Regions from separate parts of the Streptomyces sp. NPDC023157 genome, predicted to be linked through region 1. Evidence: riboswitches for the same ligand, from Rfam matches in the RefSeq annotation. Region 1 holds a riboswitch; each other region holds the start of a gene.

The links. Region 1 has a riboswitch for cobalamin ahead of ACZ3ZE_RS06730 (ABC transporter substrate-binding protein). Riboswitches for the same ligand answer to the same signal wherever they lie in the genome.
Region 2: linked by a shared signal. The riboswitch ahead of ACZ3ZE_RS23855 (ribonucleoside-diphosphate reductase subunit alpha) and the one ahead of ACZ3ZE_RS06730 (ABC transporter substrate-binding protein) in region 1 are both predicted to bind cobalamin.
Region 3: linked by a shared signal. The riboswitch ahead of ACZ3ZE_RS05310 (ABC transporter substrate-binding protein) and the one ahead of ACZ3ZE_RS06730 (ABC transporter substrate-binding protein) in region 1 are both predicted to bind cobalamin.

Annotation. Positions count from the first base shown of each region.
Region 1 is NZ_JBVHIL010000002.1:203,628-207,991, reverse strand. It holds partial or broken gene ACZ3ZE_RS06745 (alpha/beta hydrolase) at 1-201, shown strand, start outside; gene ACZ3ZE_RS06740 (ABC transporter ATP-binding protein) at 232-1,044, opposite strand; gene ACZ3ZE_RS06735 (FecCD family ABC transporter permease) at 1,041-2,030, opposite strand; gene ACZ3ZE_RS06730 (ABC transporter substrate-binding protein) at 2,150-3,190, opposite strand; cobalamin riboswitch at 3,259-3,459, opposite strand; gene metE (5-methyltetrahydropteroyltriglutamate--homocysteine S-methyltransferase) at 3,495-4,364, opposite strand, start outside.
Region 2 is NZ_JBVHIL010000006.1:457,963-462,326, reverse strand. It holds gene ACZ3ZE_RS23860 (ribonucleotide-diphosphate reductase subunit beta) at 1-25, opposite strand, end outside; gene ACZ3ZE_RS23855 (ribonucleoside-diphosphate reductase subunit alpha) at 25-2,388, opposite strand; cobalamin riboswitch at 2,517-2,642, opposite strand; gene ACZ3ZE_RS23850 (GNAT family N-acetyltransferase) at 2,701-3,216, opposite strand; gene mctP (monocarboxylate uptake permease MctP) at 3,303-4,364, opposite strand, start outside.
Region 3 is NZ_JBVHIL010000001.1:1,163,346-1,167,709, forward strand. It holds gene ACZ3ZE_RS05300 (ABC transporter ATP-binding protein) at 1-227, opposite strand, end outside; gene ACZ3ZE_RS05305 (FecCD family ABC transporter permease) at 224-1,252, opposite strand; gene ACZ3ZE_RS05310 (ABC transporter substrate-binding protein) at 1,249-2,226, opposite strand; cobalamin riboswitch at 2,265-2,413, opposite strand; gene ACZ3ZE_RS05315 (HD domain-containing protein) at 2,401-3,039, opposite strand; gene ACZ3ZE_RS05320 (GlxA family transcriptional regulator) at 3,112-4,101, shown strand; gene ACZ3ZE_RS05325 (M67 family metallopeptidase) at 4,121-4,364, opposite strand, start outside.

The DNA of each region.
Region 1 (4,364 bases):
GAGGCCCGTCAGGTCACCATCCCGTTGCACGTCCTCCTCCAGTGGGACGACGAAGGGAACGACCGGCAGGCCGCCCTGGACCTGTTCGACGCCTTCGCCACCAAGGAGAAGACCCTGCACGCCAACATGGGCGGACACACCGGCGTCCCGCAGTTCGAGCTCGAACCCGGGGCCCGGTTCTTCGCCCGGCATCTGCGCTGACCGGAAGCGCGGGCCGGGCGCCAAGGCCGTTCACTCACCCCTGGGGAGCGTGCCGAGGAAGCGGATGTGGGGGCGGCCGTCCGGGCCGGGGCGGGTCACGGAGGCCCGGACGCCGTAGACGTCGGCGACGAGCTGTTCCGTGAGGACCTCCTCGACCGGGCCGGCCGCCACCACCCCGCCCTCGCTCAGGACCACCACGTGGGCGCAGTACATCGCCGCGAGGTTGAGGTCGTGCAGAGCCACGACGCAGGTGAGGCGGAGACCCGATATCAGGGCCAGGAGGTCCAACTGGTGCTGGATGTCGAGGTGGTTCGTCGGCTCGTCGAGGAGGAGCTCGCGGGGCTCCTGGGCGAGGGCGCGGGCGAGGTGGACGCGCTGGCGTTCGCCGCCGGACAGGGTGCGCCAGGTGCGGTGCGCGAGCCCGGTCAGCCCGGTGCGGGCGAGCGCGGACCGTACGGCCTCCTCGTCGGCGGCCGTCGTCGGCGACCAGGCCCGGCGGTGCGGGACGCGGCCGAGTCGTACGGCGTCGGCCACCGTCAGGTCGACCTGGGTGTCGGCGTTCTGCTCGACGACGGCGACACGCCGGGCCAGAGCACGGCGCGGGACGCCGGCCAGCGGGTCGCCGTCCAGGGTCACCACCCCGGCGTCCGGCGCGAGGACACCGGCCAGCAGCCGCAACAGGGTGGACTTCCCCGAACCGTTCGGGCCGAGGAGGCCGGTGAGCGTGCCGGGGCTCGGCGCGAGCGTCACGCCGTCCAGGACGAGGGCGCCGCCGGCGGTACGCGAGACACCCTCGGCACGCAGCCCCGTAACCCCGCCGGGGCGGATCGCCGCGTCGGTCATCGCGTGCTCCTGGTGCGGTACAGGACGAGGACGAACGCGGGGACGCCGATGAGCGAGGTGACCACACCGACCGGGACTTCCTGCGGGTCGAGCACCGTACGGGCGAGGGTGTCGGCCCACACCAGGAAGACCGCCCCCGCCAGGGCGGACAGGGGCAGCAGCCGGGCATGACCGGGGCCCGCGAGGGCCCGGATCGCGTGCGGCAGGACCAGGCCGACGAAGCCGATCGCGCCCGCGGAGGAGACCAGGACCGCGGTCAGCAGGGCCGTGACCGAGAGGAGGACCAGGCGGGTCCGGCCCACGGAGACGCCGAGCGCCGCCGCCGCGTCCTCACCGAACGCGAACGCGTCCAGGGTACGGGCGTGCCCGAGGCAGACCGTCAGCCCGACGGCCAGGACGGCGGCGCACACCCCGACGTCGGTCCAGCCCGCGCCGCCGAGCGAGCCGAGCAGCCAGAAGAGGATGCCCCGGGTCGTCTCGGCGTCGGCGGCGGTCATCACCACGAACGAGGTGAGCGCCGAGAAGAGCTGCATCGCCGCCACCCCCGCCAGCACGACGCGGTCGGTCGACCCGCCCAGCAGGTGGCTGAGGACCAGGACCAGGGCGAAGGAGCAGAGCGCGCCGAGGAACGCGCCCCCGGTGACGGACAGCAGGCCCCCGCCCGCCCCGAGGACCACGACCGCGACCGCCCCCGTCGACGCGCCGGAGGAGACACCGAGGACGAACGGGTCGGCGAGCGGATTGCGCAGCAGGGACTGCATCACCGCCCCGCACACCGCGAGACCGGCTCCGCACACGGCCGCGAGCAGCGTCCGGGGCAGTCGCAGGTCCCAGACGATGCCGTCGCGTATCGCGCTCAGACCGGACGGGCCGCCGCCGAGGCGGGAGGCGACCACCGACCAGGAGTCCGCGACGCGGATGTCGGCCGGACCGATCGTCAGGGCCAGCGCGACCGACGCGCACAGGAGGACGATCCCGCCCACCACGGCGACCGGTGCGAGTGCCCGGGAGGAACGGACGGCGGTCCGTACGGACGGGGTCACCGCCGCCGGGCGGCCGGCGGTGCTCCGGCTCGACGCGGTCACCGTCTCCGCTCCCGGCCGGGTCACTTCGCGAGTCCGTACGTCTTCAGCGCGGCGGCCACCTTCTCGATGCCCTCGACGGTGCGGATCGTGGGGTTCATGGCCTGTCCGCTGAGGATCACGTACCGCTTGTGCCTCACCGCCGTCATGTTCCGGGTGACGGGGTGGCTCTCCAGGAACTCGATCTTCTTCGCGGCGCTCTCGGCCGACTGCGCCTTGCGGGTCAGATCGGCGATCACCAGCACGTCGGGATCGCGGTCGGCGACGGTCTCCCAGTTGATCTGCGGCCACTCCTCCTTCGTGTCGTCGAAGACGTTCCTCACCCCGAGCGCCCCGCTGACGATGCCCGGTGCGCCGCAGCACCCGGCCATGTACGGGCCCTGGGAGTCGGAGAACCAGTAGAGGACCGACGCGTCGCCGAAGTCGGCTCCGGCCGTGGCCTTCCCGACCCGGGCGCGGAGCTGTCCGACCAGCTTCTCGCCGCGCTCCGGCACGCCGAACACCCGGGCGAGGTCGCGGATCTCCCCGTACACGGTGTCCATGGTCAGCGGCCTCGTCCGCACGCCGTCGCCGTCACCGCTGTTGTCCTTGCCGACGCAGTCGGTGGGGGAGAGGTAGGTGGGGACGCCGAGCTTCGCGAACTGCTCCCGGGGGGCCACCCCGCCCTTGCCCAGGGTGTAGAGGAAGGAGGCGCTGACGAAGTCGGGCTCGGTGTCGAGGACCTTCTCGAAGGACGGGTAGCGGTCGGCTAGCCGGGGAACGCCGGCGTTCGCCTTCTCCAGTCCCTTGAGGACCGGGTCGGTCCAGGTGGCGGTGCCCACCATGCGGTCGCCCAGGCCGAGGGAGAGCAGGATCTCCGCCGATCCCTGGTCGAGGGCGACGGCACGGCGGGGCGCGCGGTCGACCTCGACCCGCTGCCCGCAGTTGTCGAGCCGCACCGGATAGCCCGCCCCCTTGGCCTCGGGCGAACCCGCCTCGGTGCCGGTGCCGGTGCCGCACCCGGCGACGAGAACGGCACCGGCCACGAACAGCACGGCGGAACGGACGGAGTGTGCGAAGGGCACGGAAGGAGTCCTCTGCGTCACGGCTCATGCGCGGAGCCTGTCGTACGGTGCTCCCCGGGCGACGGCGCGCGACGCCAGGGCCGCCAGCAGGTCTTCGGACTCGGGGTCGTCCGGACGGAGCGCCTTCCCGGACCCCTCGGGACCCAGTGGCCGATGCTCCGCCCGTCACCCTCACCGCTGCGCGTCAGCTCCGGATTCCCACCGGATTCCCTGACCCGTGCACATACCGTGGCGATACGTACAGAGGTACGACTGGCCCGGGCAAGTTACCACAGGCACCTTTTTCCTCCTGACGGGTCGTCCGTCAGGAGGAGAACCCGGTAAGGGACACCTCGTCGCGGACCGTACGGGCCGCCGCCACGAGGTTCTCCAGGGAGGCGCGGGTCTCGGGCCAGCCGCGCGTCTTCAGGCCGCAGTCGGGGTTGACCCAGAGCCGCTCGGCGGGGATCGCGTCGAGTCCCGTGCGGAGCAGGGCGGCGGCCTCCTGGGCGGACGGGACGCGCGGGGAGTGGATGTCCCAGACGCCGGGTCCGGCCTCGCGCGGGTAGCCGTGGGCGGCGAGTTCGCGGGCGACCTGCATGTGGGACCGGGCCGCCTCCAGGCTGATGACATCGGCGTCGAGGTCGTCGATGGCCTGGACGACGTCGCCGAACTCGGCGTAGCACATGTGGGTGTGGATCTGGGTGTCCGGCCGCACGCCGCCGGTGCTGAGCCGGAAGGCTTCGGTGGCCCAGGCCAGGTACTCGGGGTGGTCGGCGGCCCGCAGCGGCAGGGTCTCGCGCAGCGCGGGCTCGTCGACCTGGATGACGGAGGTCCCGGCGGCCTCCAGGTCGTGCACCTCGTCGCGCAGCGCGAGAGCCACCTGCCGGGCGGTGTCGGCGAGCGGCTGGTCGTCGCGGACGAAGGACCAGGCGAGCATGGTGACCGGGCCGGTGAGCATGCCCTTGACCGGCTTGGCGGTGAGGGACTGCGCGTACGCGGTCCAGCGCACGGTCATCGGCGCGGGGCGGGAGATGTCGCCGGCGAGGATCGGCGGGCGGACGTAGCGGGTGCCGTACGACTGGACCCAGCCGTGCCGGGTGGCGAGGTAGCCGGCGAGCTGCTCGGCGAAGTACTGCACCATGTCGTTGCGTTCGGGCTCGCCGTGCACCAGGACGTCGAGTCCGGTCTTCTC
Region 2 (4,364 bases), on a different contig from region 1:
GGAGGTTCTTGTCGGTGGAGCTCATTACTGGCAGGCCTCGCAGGACTCGGGGTTCTCAAGGGAGCAGGCGACGGCGTCGGGGTCGGCGACCTGCTGGACGGGGATGGGGGCGGCGGCCTGCGCGGCGCGGGCGATCCGGGTCGCCGGGCGCGAACGCAGGTAGTACGTGGTCTTCAGGCCCTGCTTCCAGGCGTACGCGTACATCGACGACAGCTTGCCGATGGTCGGCGTCTCCAGGAACAGGTTCAGCGACTGCGCCTGGTCCAGGAACGGGGTGCGGGCGGCGGCCATGTCGATCAGGCCGCGCTGCGGGATCTCCCAGGCCGTGCGGTACAGCTCGCGCACCTCGGCCGGCACCCAGGTGAAGCCGGCCACCGAGCCGTTGGCGTCGCGCAGCGCCTCACGGGTCTGCGCGTCCCACACGCCGAGCCGCTTCAGCTCGTCCACGAGGTACGAGTTGACCTGGAGGAACTCGCCGGACAGCGTCTCGCGCTTGAACAGGTTGGAGACCTGCGGCTCGATGCACTCGTAGACGCCGGCGATCGAGGCGATCGTCGCGGTCGGCGCGATGGCGAGGAGGAGGCTGTTGCGCATGCCGACGGCGGCGATCCGCTCGCGCAGCGCGGCCCAGCGCTCCGGCCAGTTCAGCTCGACGTCGAAGTGGTCCGGGTGCAGCACGCCACGGGCCGTACGGGTCTTGTCCCAGGCGGGCAGCGGGCCGTTGCGCTCGGCGAGGTCGGCGGAGGCCTCGTACGCGGCCAGCATGATCCGCTCGGCGATCCGGGTGGACAGCGCGCGGGCCTCGGCCGAGTCGAAGGGCAGCTTCAGCTTGAAGAAGACGTCCTGGAGGCCCATCGCGCCCAGGCCCACCGGGCGCCAGCGGGCGTTGGAACGGCCGGCCTGCTCGGTCGGGTAGAAGTTGATGTCGACGACCCGGTCGAGGAAGGTGACGGCGGTGCGCACGGTCTCGTCCAGGCGCGCCCAGTCGATCTGCCCGCCGTCGGCTCCTTCCTGGACGAAGGCGCCCAGGTTCACCGAGCCGAGGTTGCAGACGGCCGTCTCGCCGTCGTCGGTGACCTCGATGATCTCGGTGCAGAGGTTCGAGGAGTGGACGACGGAGCCGGGCTCGGCGGTCTGGTTGGCGGTCCGGTTGGACGCGTCCTTGAAGGTCATCCAGCCGTTGCCGGTCTGCGCGAGGGTGCGCATCATGCGGCCGTACAGGTCACGGGCCGGCATGGTCTTCTTGGCCAGGCCCGCGGCCTCCGCCTTGCGGTACGCGGCGTCGAACTCGTCGCCGTACAGGTCGACCAGCTCGGGCACGTCGGCGGGGGAGAACAGCGACCACGCGGCGTCGGCGTTGACCCGGCGCATGAACTCGTCCGGGATCCAGTGCGCGAGGTTCAGGTTGTGCGTACGGCGGGCGTCCTCGCCGGTGTTGTCGCGGAGCTCCAGGAACTCCTCGATGTCCGCGTGCCAGGTCTCCAGGTAGACCGCGGCGGCGCCCTTGCGGCGGCCGCCCTGGTTCACCGCGGCGACGGAGGCGTCCAGCGTCTTCAGGAACGGCACGATGCCGTTGGAGTGCCCGTTGGTGCCGCGGATCAGCGAACCGCGGGCGCGGATGCGCGAGTACGACAGGCCGATGCCGCCCGCGTGCTTCGACAGGCGCGCGACCTGGTGGTAGCGGTCGTAGATGGAGTCCAGCTCGTCCTGCGGGGAGTCCAGCAGGTAGCAGGAGGACATCTGCGGGTGGCGGGTGCCGGAGTTGAACAGGGTGGGGGAGGAGGGCAGGTAGTCGAGCCGGCTCATCAGCCCGTACAGCGCCGCCACCTCGTCCACGGCACGCGCCGACTCGTCCTCGGCGAGGCCGCTCGCCACGCGCAGCATGAAGTGCTGCGGGGTCTCGACGACCTGGCGGGTGATCGGGTGCCGCAGCAGGTAGCGGGAGTACAGGGTGCGCAGGCCGAAGTAGCCGAAGCGGTCGTCGCCGGCCGGGTCGATCAGCGCGTCGAGGCGCGCGGCGTGCGCGGCGACGAACGCGGCCGTGCGGTCGGCGATCAGGCCCTCGCGGTGGCCGACGGCGACGGAGGCCGAGAAGGACACCGCGCCCTGGCCGGCCGCCTCGTCGGCGATGGTGATCGTGAGGAGCCGGGCGGCGAGCCGGGAGTACGCCGGGTCCTCGGCGATGAGTCCGGCGGCGGCCTCGGTGGCCAGCTCGCGCAGCTCCGCCTCGTCCGAGCCGGCGCTGCGGCCGCGCAGGGCGGCGGCGGCGACCTTGCCGGGGTCGGTGTCCGGGAGGTCGGCGGTGAGATCGGTCAGGACCCGCAGCAGCACGGTGCCGGGGCCGTCGGTCTCGATCGCTGCGGCCGGATCGGCGGGCGCGATGGTCACGTGGGGGCTCTCCCTCGCTCGGCGCGGAGCCAGGACGGGAGGCGGGAACGGGCGGCCGTACGCACGGCGGCGCCGCGTCCACCGGCCCACTCCGCGAGGCCCGGACGTCTGTGACACCCGGAACGGACGGACCGGGCGCGCTGCCGGCAGGTCTTCGGACTCACCCTGGGCGCGAAAAGCGCGCAAAACACACCGTTGCGGGACAGTTCCGGATTTCCACCGGATTCCCCTGCGGCGACAGCGAGGACGAGCATACATGTGGGGGGCGCCGCTCACGGCACCCCCCACATGTTGTGTCGGTCGGGGCGGAGTTCAGAGCTCCAGAACGTAGGTGAAGAGCGTGAGGTCGAGCCCCTGGACGGGCTTCCAGTCCCGCTCGGGGGAGCGGACGAAGCCCAGTCGCTCATAGATCCGGTGGGCGGTGGCCATCGTCCGCTGGGTGGACAGCACGATCCGCGCGCACCCCTCGACGGCCCGCGCCCGGTCCACGCAGGCCCGCACCAGGGCCTCCCCGACGCCCCGGCCGCGCGCCGCGTGCGCGACGGCCAGCATGCGGAACTCGGCCTCGCCCTCCCGGGCGATGTCCGCCCACTCCTCGCCGCCGGCGGTGAAGGTCACCCCGCCGAGGACCGTGCCGGCCGCGTCCGTGGTGTCGACCGCCACGAGCACCTCGGCCTCGGCGTCCCGCCGGGCCACGTCCCGCAGCAGGTGCAGGTACGCGTCGTCCTCGCCGAAGGCGAGGAACCCGTCGTCGAGATAGGCCCGCGCGGTGATCTCGCCGAGGGCCGCGTACTCCTCGGGCCGTACCGCCCTGATCGTGAAGTCCATGCCCGGCAGTCTGCCCCCGGCACGGCTCCGCCCGCCTCCGGATAACCGGAGGCGGGCGGAGGGGCCGGAGCGGACGGCCGCGGGGCTCAGTGCCCGGCGGTGCCGACCTTCGGCAGTTCGGTGGCGACGCCCGCGTCACCGGCGTCCGCCGTGTAGTCCCCGGGCGAGGTCTCGTCGACGCCGTCGGGCGCCTTGAGCGCCTTCAGGACGACGGTGAGGACCACGGTGACGACCAGGTTGAGCACGAAGGCGGTGAGGCCGATGTAGCCGATCTCCCCGATGCCGGGGATCTCGGCCGAGGAGCCGCCGAAGTGCTTCTGGGTGGGGCTGGCCACGCCGTACGCGGCGGCGGTGCCGTAGACCATGCCGACGGCCCAGCCGGCGAGCAGCGCCCAGCGGTGGAACCAGCGGGTGAACAGGCCGCCGACGAGGGCGGGGAAGGTCTGCAGGATCCAGATGCCGCCGAGCAGCTGGAAGTTGATGGCGACGGTCTTGTCCATGGTGAGGACGAAGACCAGCGCGCCGACCTTCACCAGCAGCGAGACCAGCTTGGAGACCTTGGTCTCCTGCTCGGGCGTCGCGTCCGGCTTGAGGAAGTCCTTGTAGATGTTCCTCGTGAACAGGTTGGCCGCTGCGATCGACATGATCGCGGCCGGCACCAGGGCGCCGATGCCGATGGCGGCGAAGGCGACGCCCGCGAACCAGGCGGGGAACATGTCCTCGAAGAGCTGCGGGATGGCGAGCTGCCCGTTGGTGACCTTGACGCCGGCGGCGATCGCCATGAAGCCGAGCAGCGCGAGCAGGCCCAGCATCAGCGAGTACAGCGGCAGGATCGTGGTGTTGCGGCGGATCACCTCGCGGCTCCTGGAGGAGAGCGTCGCGGTGATCGAGTGCGGGTACATGAAGAGCGCCAGCGCCGAGCCGAGGGCCAGCGTCGCGTACGTCCACTGGCCGGCCTCGCCGGGCACGAGCGCGCCCTTGGGCTTGCCGGTGACCGGGTTGACCGTCTGGTACGCCTCCGCCGCCTTGCCGAAGATCTCGTCGAAGCCGCCCAGCTTGATCGGGATGTAGATGATCGCCACCGCGATGACGATGTAGATCAGGGCGTCCTTGACGAAGGCGATGAGCGCCGGGGCGCGCAGGCCGGA
Region 3 (4,364 bases), on a different contig from region 1:
TGGAGGTCCTCGCCGTCGAGGAGGGCGCGGCCGGAGGTGGCGGTGAGGGTGCCGTAGACGCAGCGGAGCAGGGTGGTCTTGCCGCTGCCGTTGGGGCCGACGAGGCCGACGGTCTCGCCGGGGCGGGCGACGAGGCCGGCCGCGTGCAGCCGCCCCTCGTACGAGAGGGCCTCGACGCGGAGCTCGGCCGGGGGCCGGTCGCGGGGCTCGGGCGGGCCGGGGGTCACAGGGTCGCTCCGTCCGCGCGGCGGCGCATCAGCCAGAGGAAGAAGGGGCCGCCGGTGAGGGCGGTGAGGACGCCGACGGGGATGTCCTGCGGCGCGGCGACGGTGCGGGCGGCCAGGTCGGCGAGGACCAGGGCGAGCGCCCCGCCGAGGGCGGCGACCGGCAGCAGGCGCCGGTGCGGGGCGCCGACGGCCATGCGGGCGGCGTGCGGGACCATCAGGCCGACGAAGCCGACGGCTCCGCTGGCCGCGACCATGACGGCGGTGACCAGGGAGGCGAGGACGAAGACGGCCGCGCGGAAGCGGGCGGTGTCCAGGCCGAGGACGGTGGCGCCCTCCTCGCCGACGAGCAGCAGGTCGAGCGGGCGGGCGAGGGTGAGCAGGGCGCCGATGCCGAGCGCGAGGACGGCGGCGGGCAGCACGAGGCTGTCCCAGCGGGCGCTGCCGAGTCCGCCGAGGGACCAGAAGAGGGCTTCCTGGAACTGTTCGGGCCGCCCGGCGAGGACCAGCAGCAGGGTGGTGAGGGCGGACAGGATGTACGAGACGGCCACCCCGGCGAGGACCAGCCGGGCGCCGGTCATGGTGCCGCCGCGCCGGGCCAGGGCGTAGACGAGGACGAGGGCGAGCAGGGCGCCCGCGAAGGCCCCGGCGGGCAGGGCGACGGTGGTGGTGACACCCCCGACGAGGCCGGCGCCGCCGCCCAGGACCAGGACGAGCACCGCGCCGGCGGAGGCCCCGGAGGAGATGCCGAGCAGGAACGGGTCGGCGAGCCGGTTGCGGACCAGCGCCTGGAGCACGGCGCCGACGACGGCGAGCCCGGCGCCGACGACCGCCCCGAGCAGCACCCGGGGCAGCCGCACGTCGAGCACGATCGTCCGGTACGGGGAGGGCCCGGCCCGCCCGGTCAGGGCGTCGAGCACCTGGCCGGGCGGGATGCGGACGGAGCCGAGCGCGAGCGCGGCGACGACGGCCGCGGCGAGCGCCACGAGCAGCCCGGCGACGACGGAGGCGTGACGGAGCCGGGTCATCGGGTCGCGGCCGCCGGGTGCAGCTGGGCGGCCAGCTTCCCGACGGCGGCGGGCGCGCGGACGCCGAGGACCGCGTCGGAGAGCGGCAGCACGGCGAAGCGGCGGTTCTTGACGGCCGGTACCTCGCGCAGGGCCGGGTCGTCGAGGAGGCGGCGCTTCTTCTGCTCGACGGTGGTGGAACCGTAGGCGTAGATGACGATCACCTCGGGCCTGCGGGCGACGACCTGTTCCCAGGTGGCGTCGCCGAAGGTCTTGTCGAGGTCGGCGAAGACGTTGCGGCCGCCGGCGCGGGTGATCAGCTCGTTGCCGATGCCCTTGCCGCCGGCGGTGAACGCGGTCTTGTCGCCGCTGTCGTAGACGAAGACGGAGACGGGGGCGGTGCCCTTCAGGCGCCGCTCGGCGGCGGTGACCCCGGCCTTCGCCTCGCGGGTCCAGGCCTCGGCCCGGTCGGGGACGCCGAAGGTGCGGCCCACCTCGGCGACCTCGCGGTAGACGTCGTCGAGGCCGGTGGCGCCGGAGGGGCAGTACTCGGTGTTGAGGCGGGAGGCGATGCCGGAGCGCTTGAGGTCGTCGCGGCTCCGGCCGGCCTTGGCGTCGAAGGCGGAGGCGTAACCGCCGTACACGAAGTCGGGGTCGGCGGCGAGCAGCGCCTCCTTGGAGGGGTACTCCTTCGCGAGGACCGGGACGCTGTCGTAGGCCTTCTTGTACGCGGGGAGGACGGCGTCGTCGAGGTAGGCCGTGCCGGCCAGGGACTTCTGCAGGCCGAGGGCGAGCATGACCTCGGTGACGTGCTGGTTCATGGTCACCGCCCGGCGCGGCGGCGCCTGATAGGTGGTCGTGACCCCGCAGTTGGTGACGGTGTACGGGAAGCCGGGCGCGGCCTTGCCGCCGGCGGGGGTGCTCGCGGGGGCCGCGCAGGCGGCGAGCAGGGGTATGAGGACGGCGGCGGGCAGCAGCGGGCGGCGCCAGGACATGGGGAGGCCTCCAGACGGGGATCTCCGCGTCCCCGGTCGGTGCTGGCAGGCGGCAGGTCAGTTCCTGGCTTCCGGCCCTGGTCGGGGGCCGGTCACAGTGGCGGGACCGTGCCGGATTCGCACCGGCTTCCTGGGTCCTGCCGCCCTCGTTTCCCGACAGTCTCTCACCCGCCGTCAGGCGGGCCAGGCGGAGGTGCGGATGGTCGCCACGAAGTCGCCGGGTTCGAACCCGGGCACGAAGTGGCGCAGGACGTCGGCCTTGACGTTGCCGAAGGTGGTCTCCGGCTTGGGGGCGACGCCTTCGGCGAAGGCGGCCAGGATGCGGTTCTTGAAGTCGGGGCGCGGGTGGGCGTCGACGATCGCGGCCCGCTCGTCGGGCGTGACGAGGGTGGGGTCGTCGTAGCCGATGCCGAGGACGTCGTACTCGACGCCGGCGGTCACCAGGGCGACCTCGGGCTCCATGAACTCCGGGATTCCGGGGGTGGTGTGGAGCGCGACGGCGGTCCACACCCGGCGGACGGCGTCCTCGCCGACCCCGTGGGAGCGCAGGAACGCGGCGGCCTCCTCGGCGCCGTCGACCTCGAAGCGGCGGCCGGAGGCGTGGTGCTTCGCGCCGAGCCCGAGGTCGTGGAACATCGCGCCGACGTAGAGGAGTTCGGGGTCGTACGCGAGGCCGCGGGCGCGGCCCTGGAGGGCGCCGAAGAGGTGGACGCGGCGGGAGTGGTGGTAGATCAGCTCGCCGGCGGTGTCGCGGACGAGTTCGGTGGCGGCGGTGGCGAGGGCGGTGTCGGGGATCAGCTCCATCGGGTTCATGGCTCAAGACTCGCTCCGGCGGCACCGCCCCGGCCATGTCCCTGAGGACAGGCATCCCACAGAATCGGACACATGACGAGTACGCGGCCGCGGCAGGCGGCCCAGGCGCCGCACGACGTGTGGGTGTTCGCCTTCGACGGGGTCCGCCTCCTCGACGTGTCCGCGCCGCTGGAGGTGTTCGCCACGGCCGGCGCGCCCTACCGGGTCCGGGTCTGTACGCCCGAGGGGCGGGACGTGCGCACCTCGTGCGGGCTGCGGATCGGCGCGGACGGTTCGGCCCGGGAGGTCGCGGCGGCGGGCACGCTGATCGTGCCGGGGGCGGTGGAGGTGACCCTTTGTGTGGCGGCGGGCCCGCCGGTGGCGGAGCTGGCGGCGCGCTCGGCGAGGGTGGCCTCGGTCTGTACGGGCGCGTTCGCGCTGGCGGCGGCCGGGCTCCTGGACGGGCGGCGGGCGACGACGCACTGGGAGCACGCGGCGGAGCTGGCCCGGCGCCATCCGGCGGTGGAGGTGCTCGCGGACGCGATCCACGTACGGGACGGGGAGGTGTGGTCGTCGGCGGGGGTGACGGCCGGGATCGACCTGTGCCTGGCCCTCCTGGAGGAGGACCGGGGGGCGGCTGCGGCCCGTGCGGTGGCGCGGGACCTGGTGGTGTTCCTCCAGCGGCCGGGCGGCCAGTCGCAGTTCTCCGCGGCCTCGCGCACTCCCCCGACGGGCCATCCGGTGGTGCGGCCGCTGCTCGACGCGGTGGCGGCGGATCCGGCGGCGGACCACAGCGCGCCGGTGCTCGCGCGGCGGGCCGGGGTGAGCGTCCGGCATCTGGCGCGCCTGTTCCGGGAGCAGACGGGGGCGACCCCGGCGGCGTTCGTGGAGCGGGTGCGGGTGGAGGCGGCCCGGCTGCTCCTGGAGGGCGGGGCGAGTGTGACGGGCGCGGCGGCGCGCAGCGGTCTCGGCAGCGACGAGAGCCTGCGGCGGGCGTTCGCCCGGCATTTCGGGGTCACGCCCTCCGCGTACCTGGCCCGGTTCCGGACGACGACCGGGGCGCGGGCCGGGTCGCGGAGCTGACCCGGTGCGGGACGGCGGTCTACTCGTACGCCTCGACGACCTTGACCTCTTCCTCTGTCACGACGCCCTCGACGATCGTGTAGGAGCGGAACTGGAAGGGGCCGGCGCCGTCGGTGTCGGCGGTGGAGACCAGGACGTAGTGGGCCTGCGGCTCGTTGGCGTAGGAGATGTCCGTGCGGGACGGGTACGCCTCGGTCGCGGTGTGCGAGTGGTAGACGATCACGGGCTCCTCGTCCCGGTCGTCCATCTCGCGGTACAGCTTG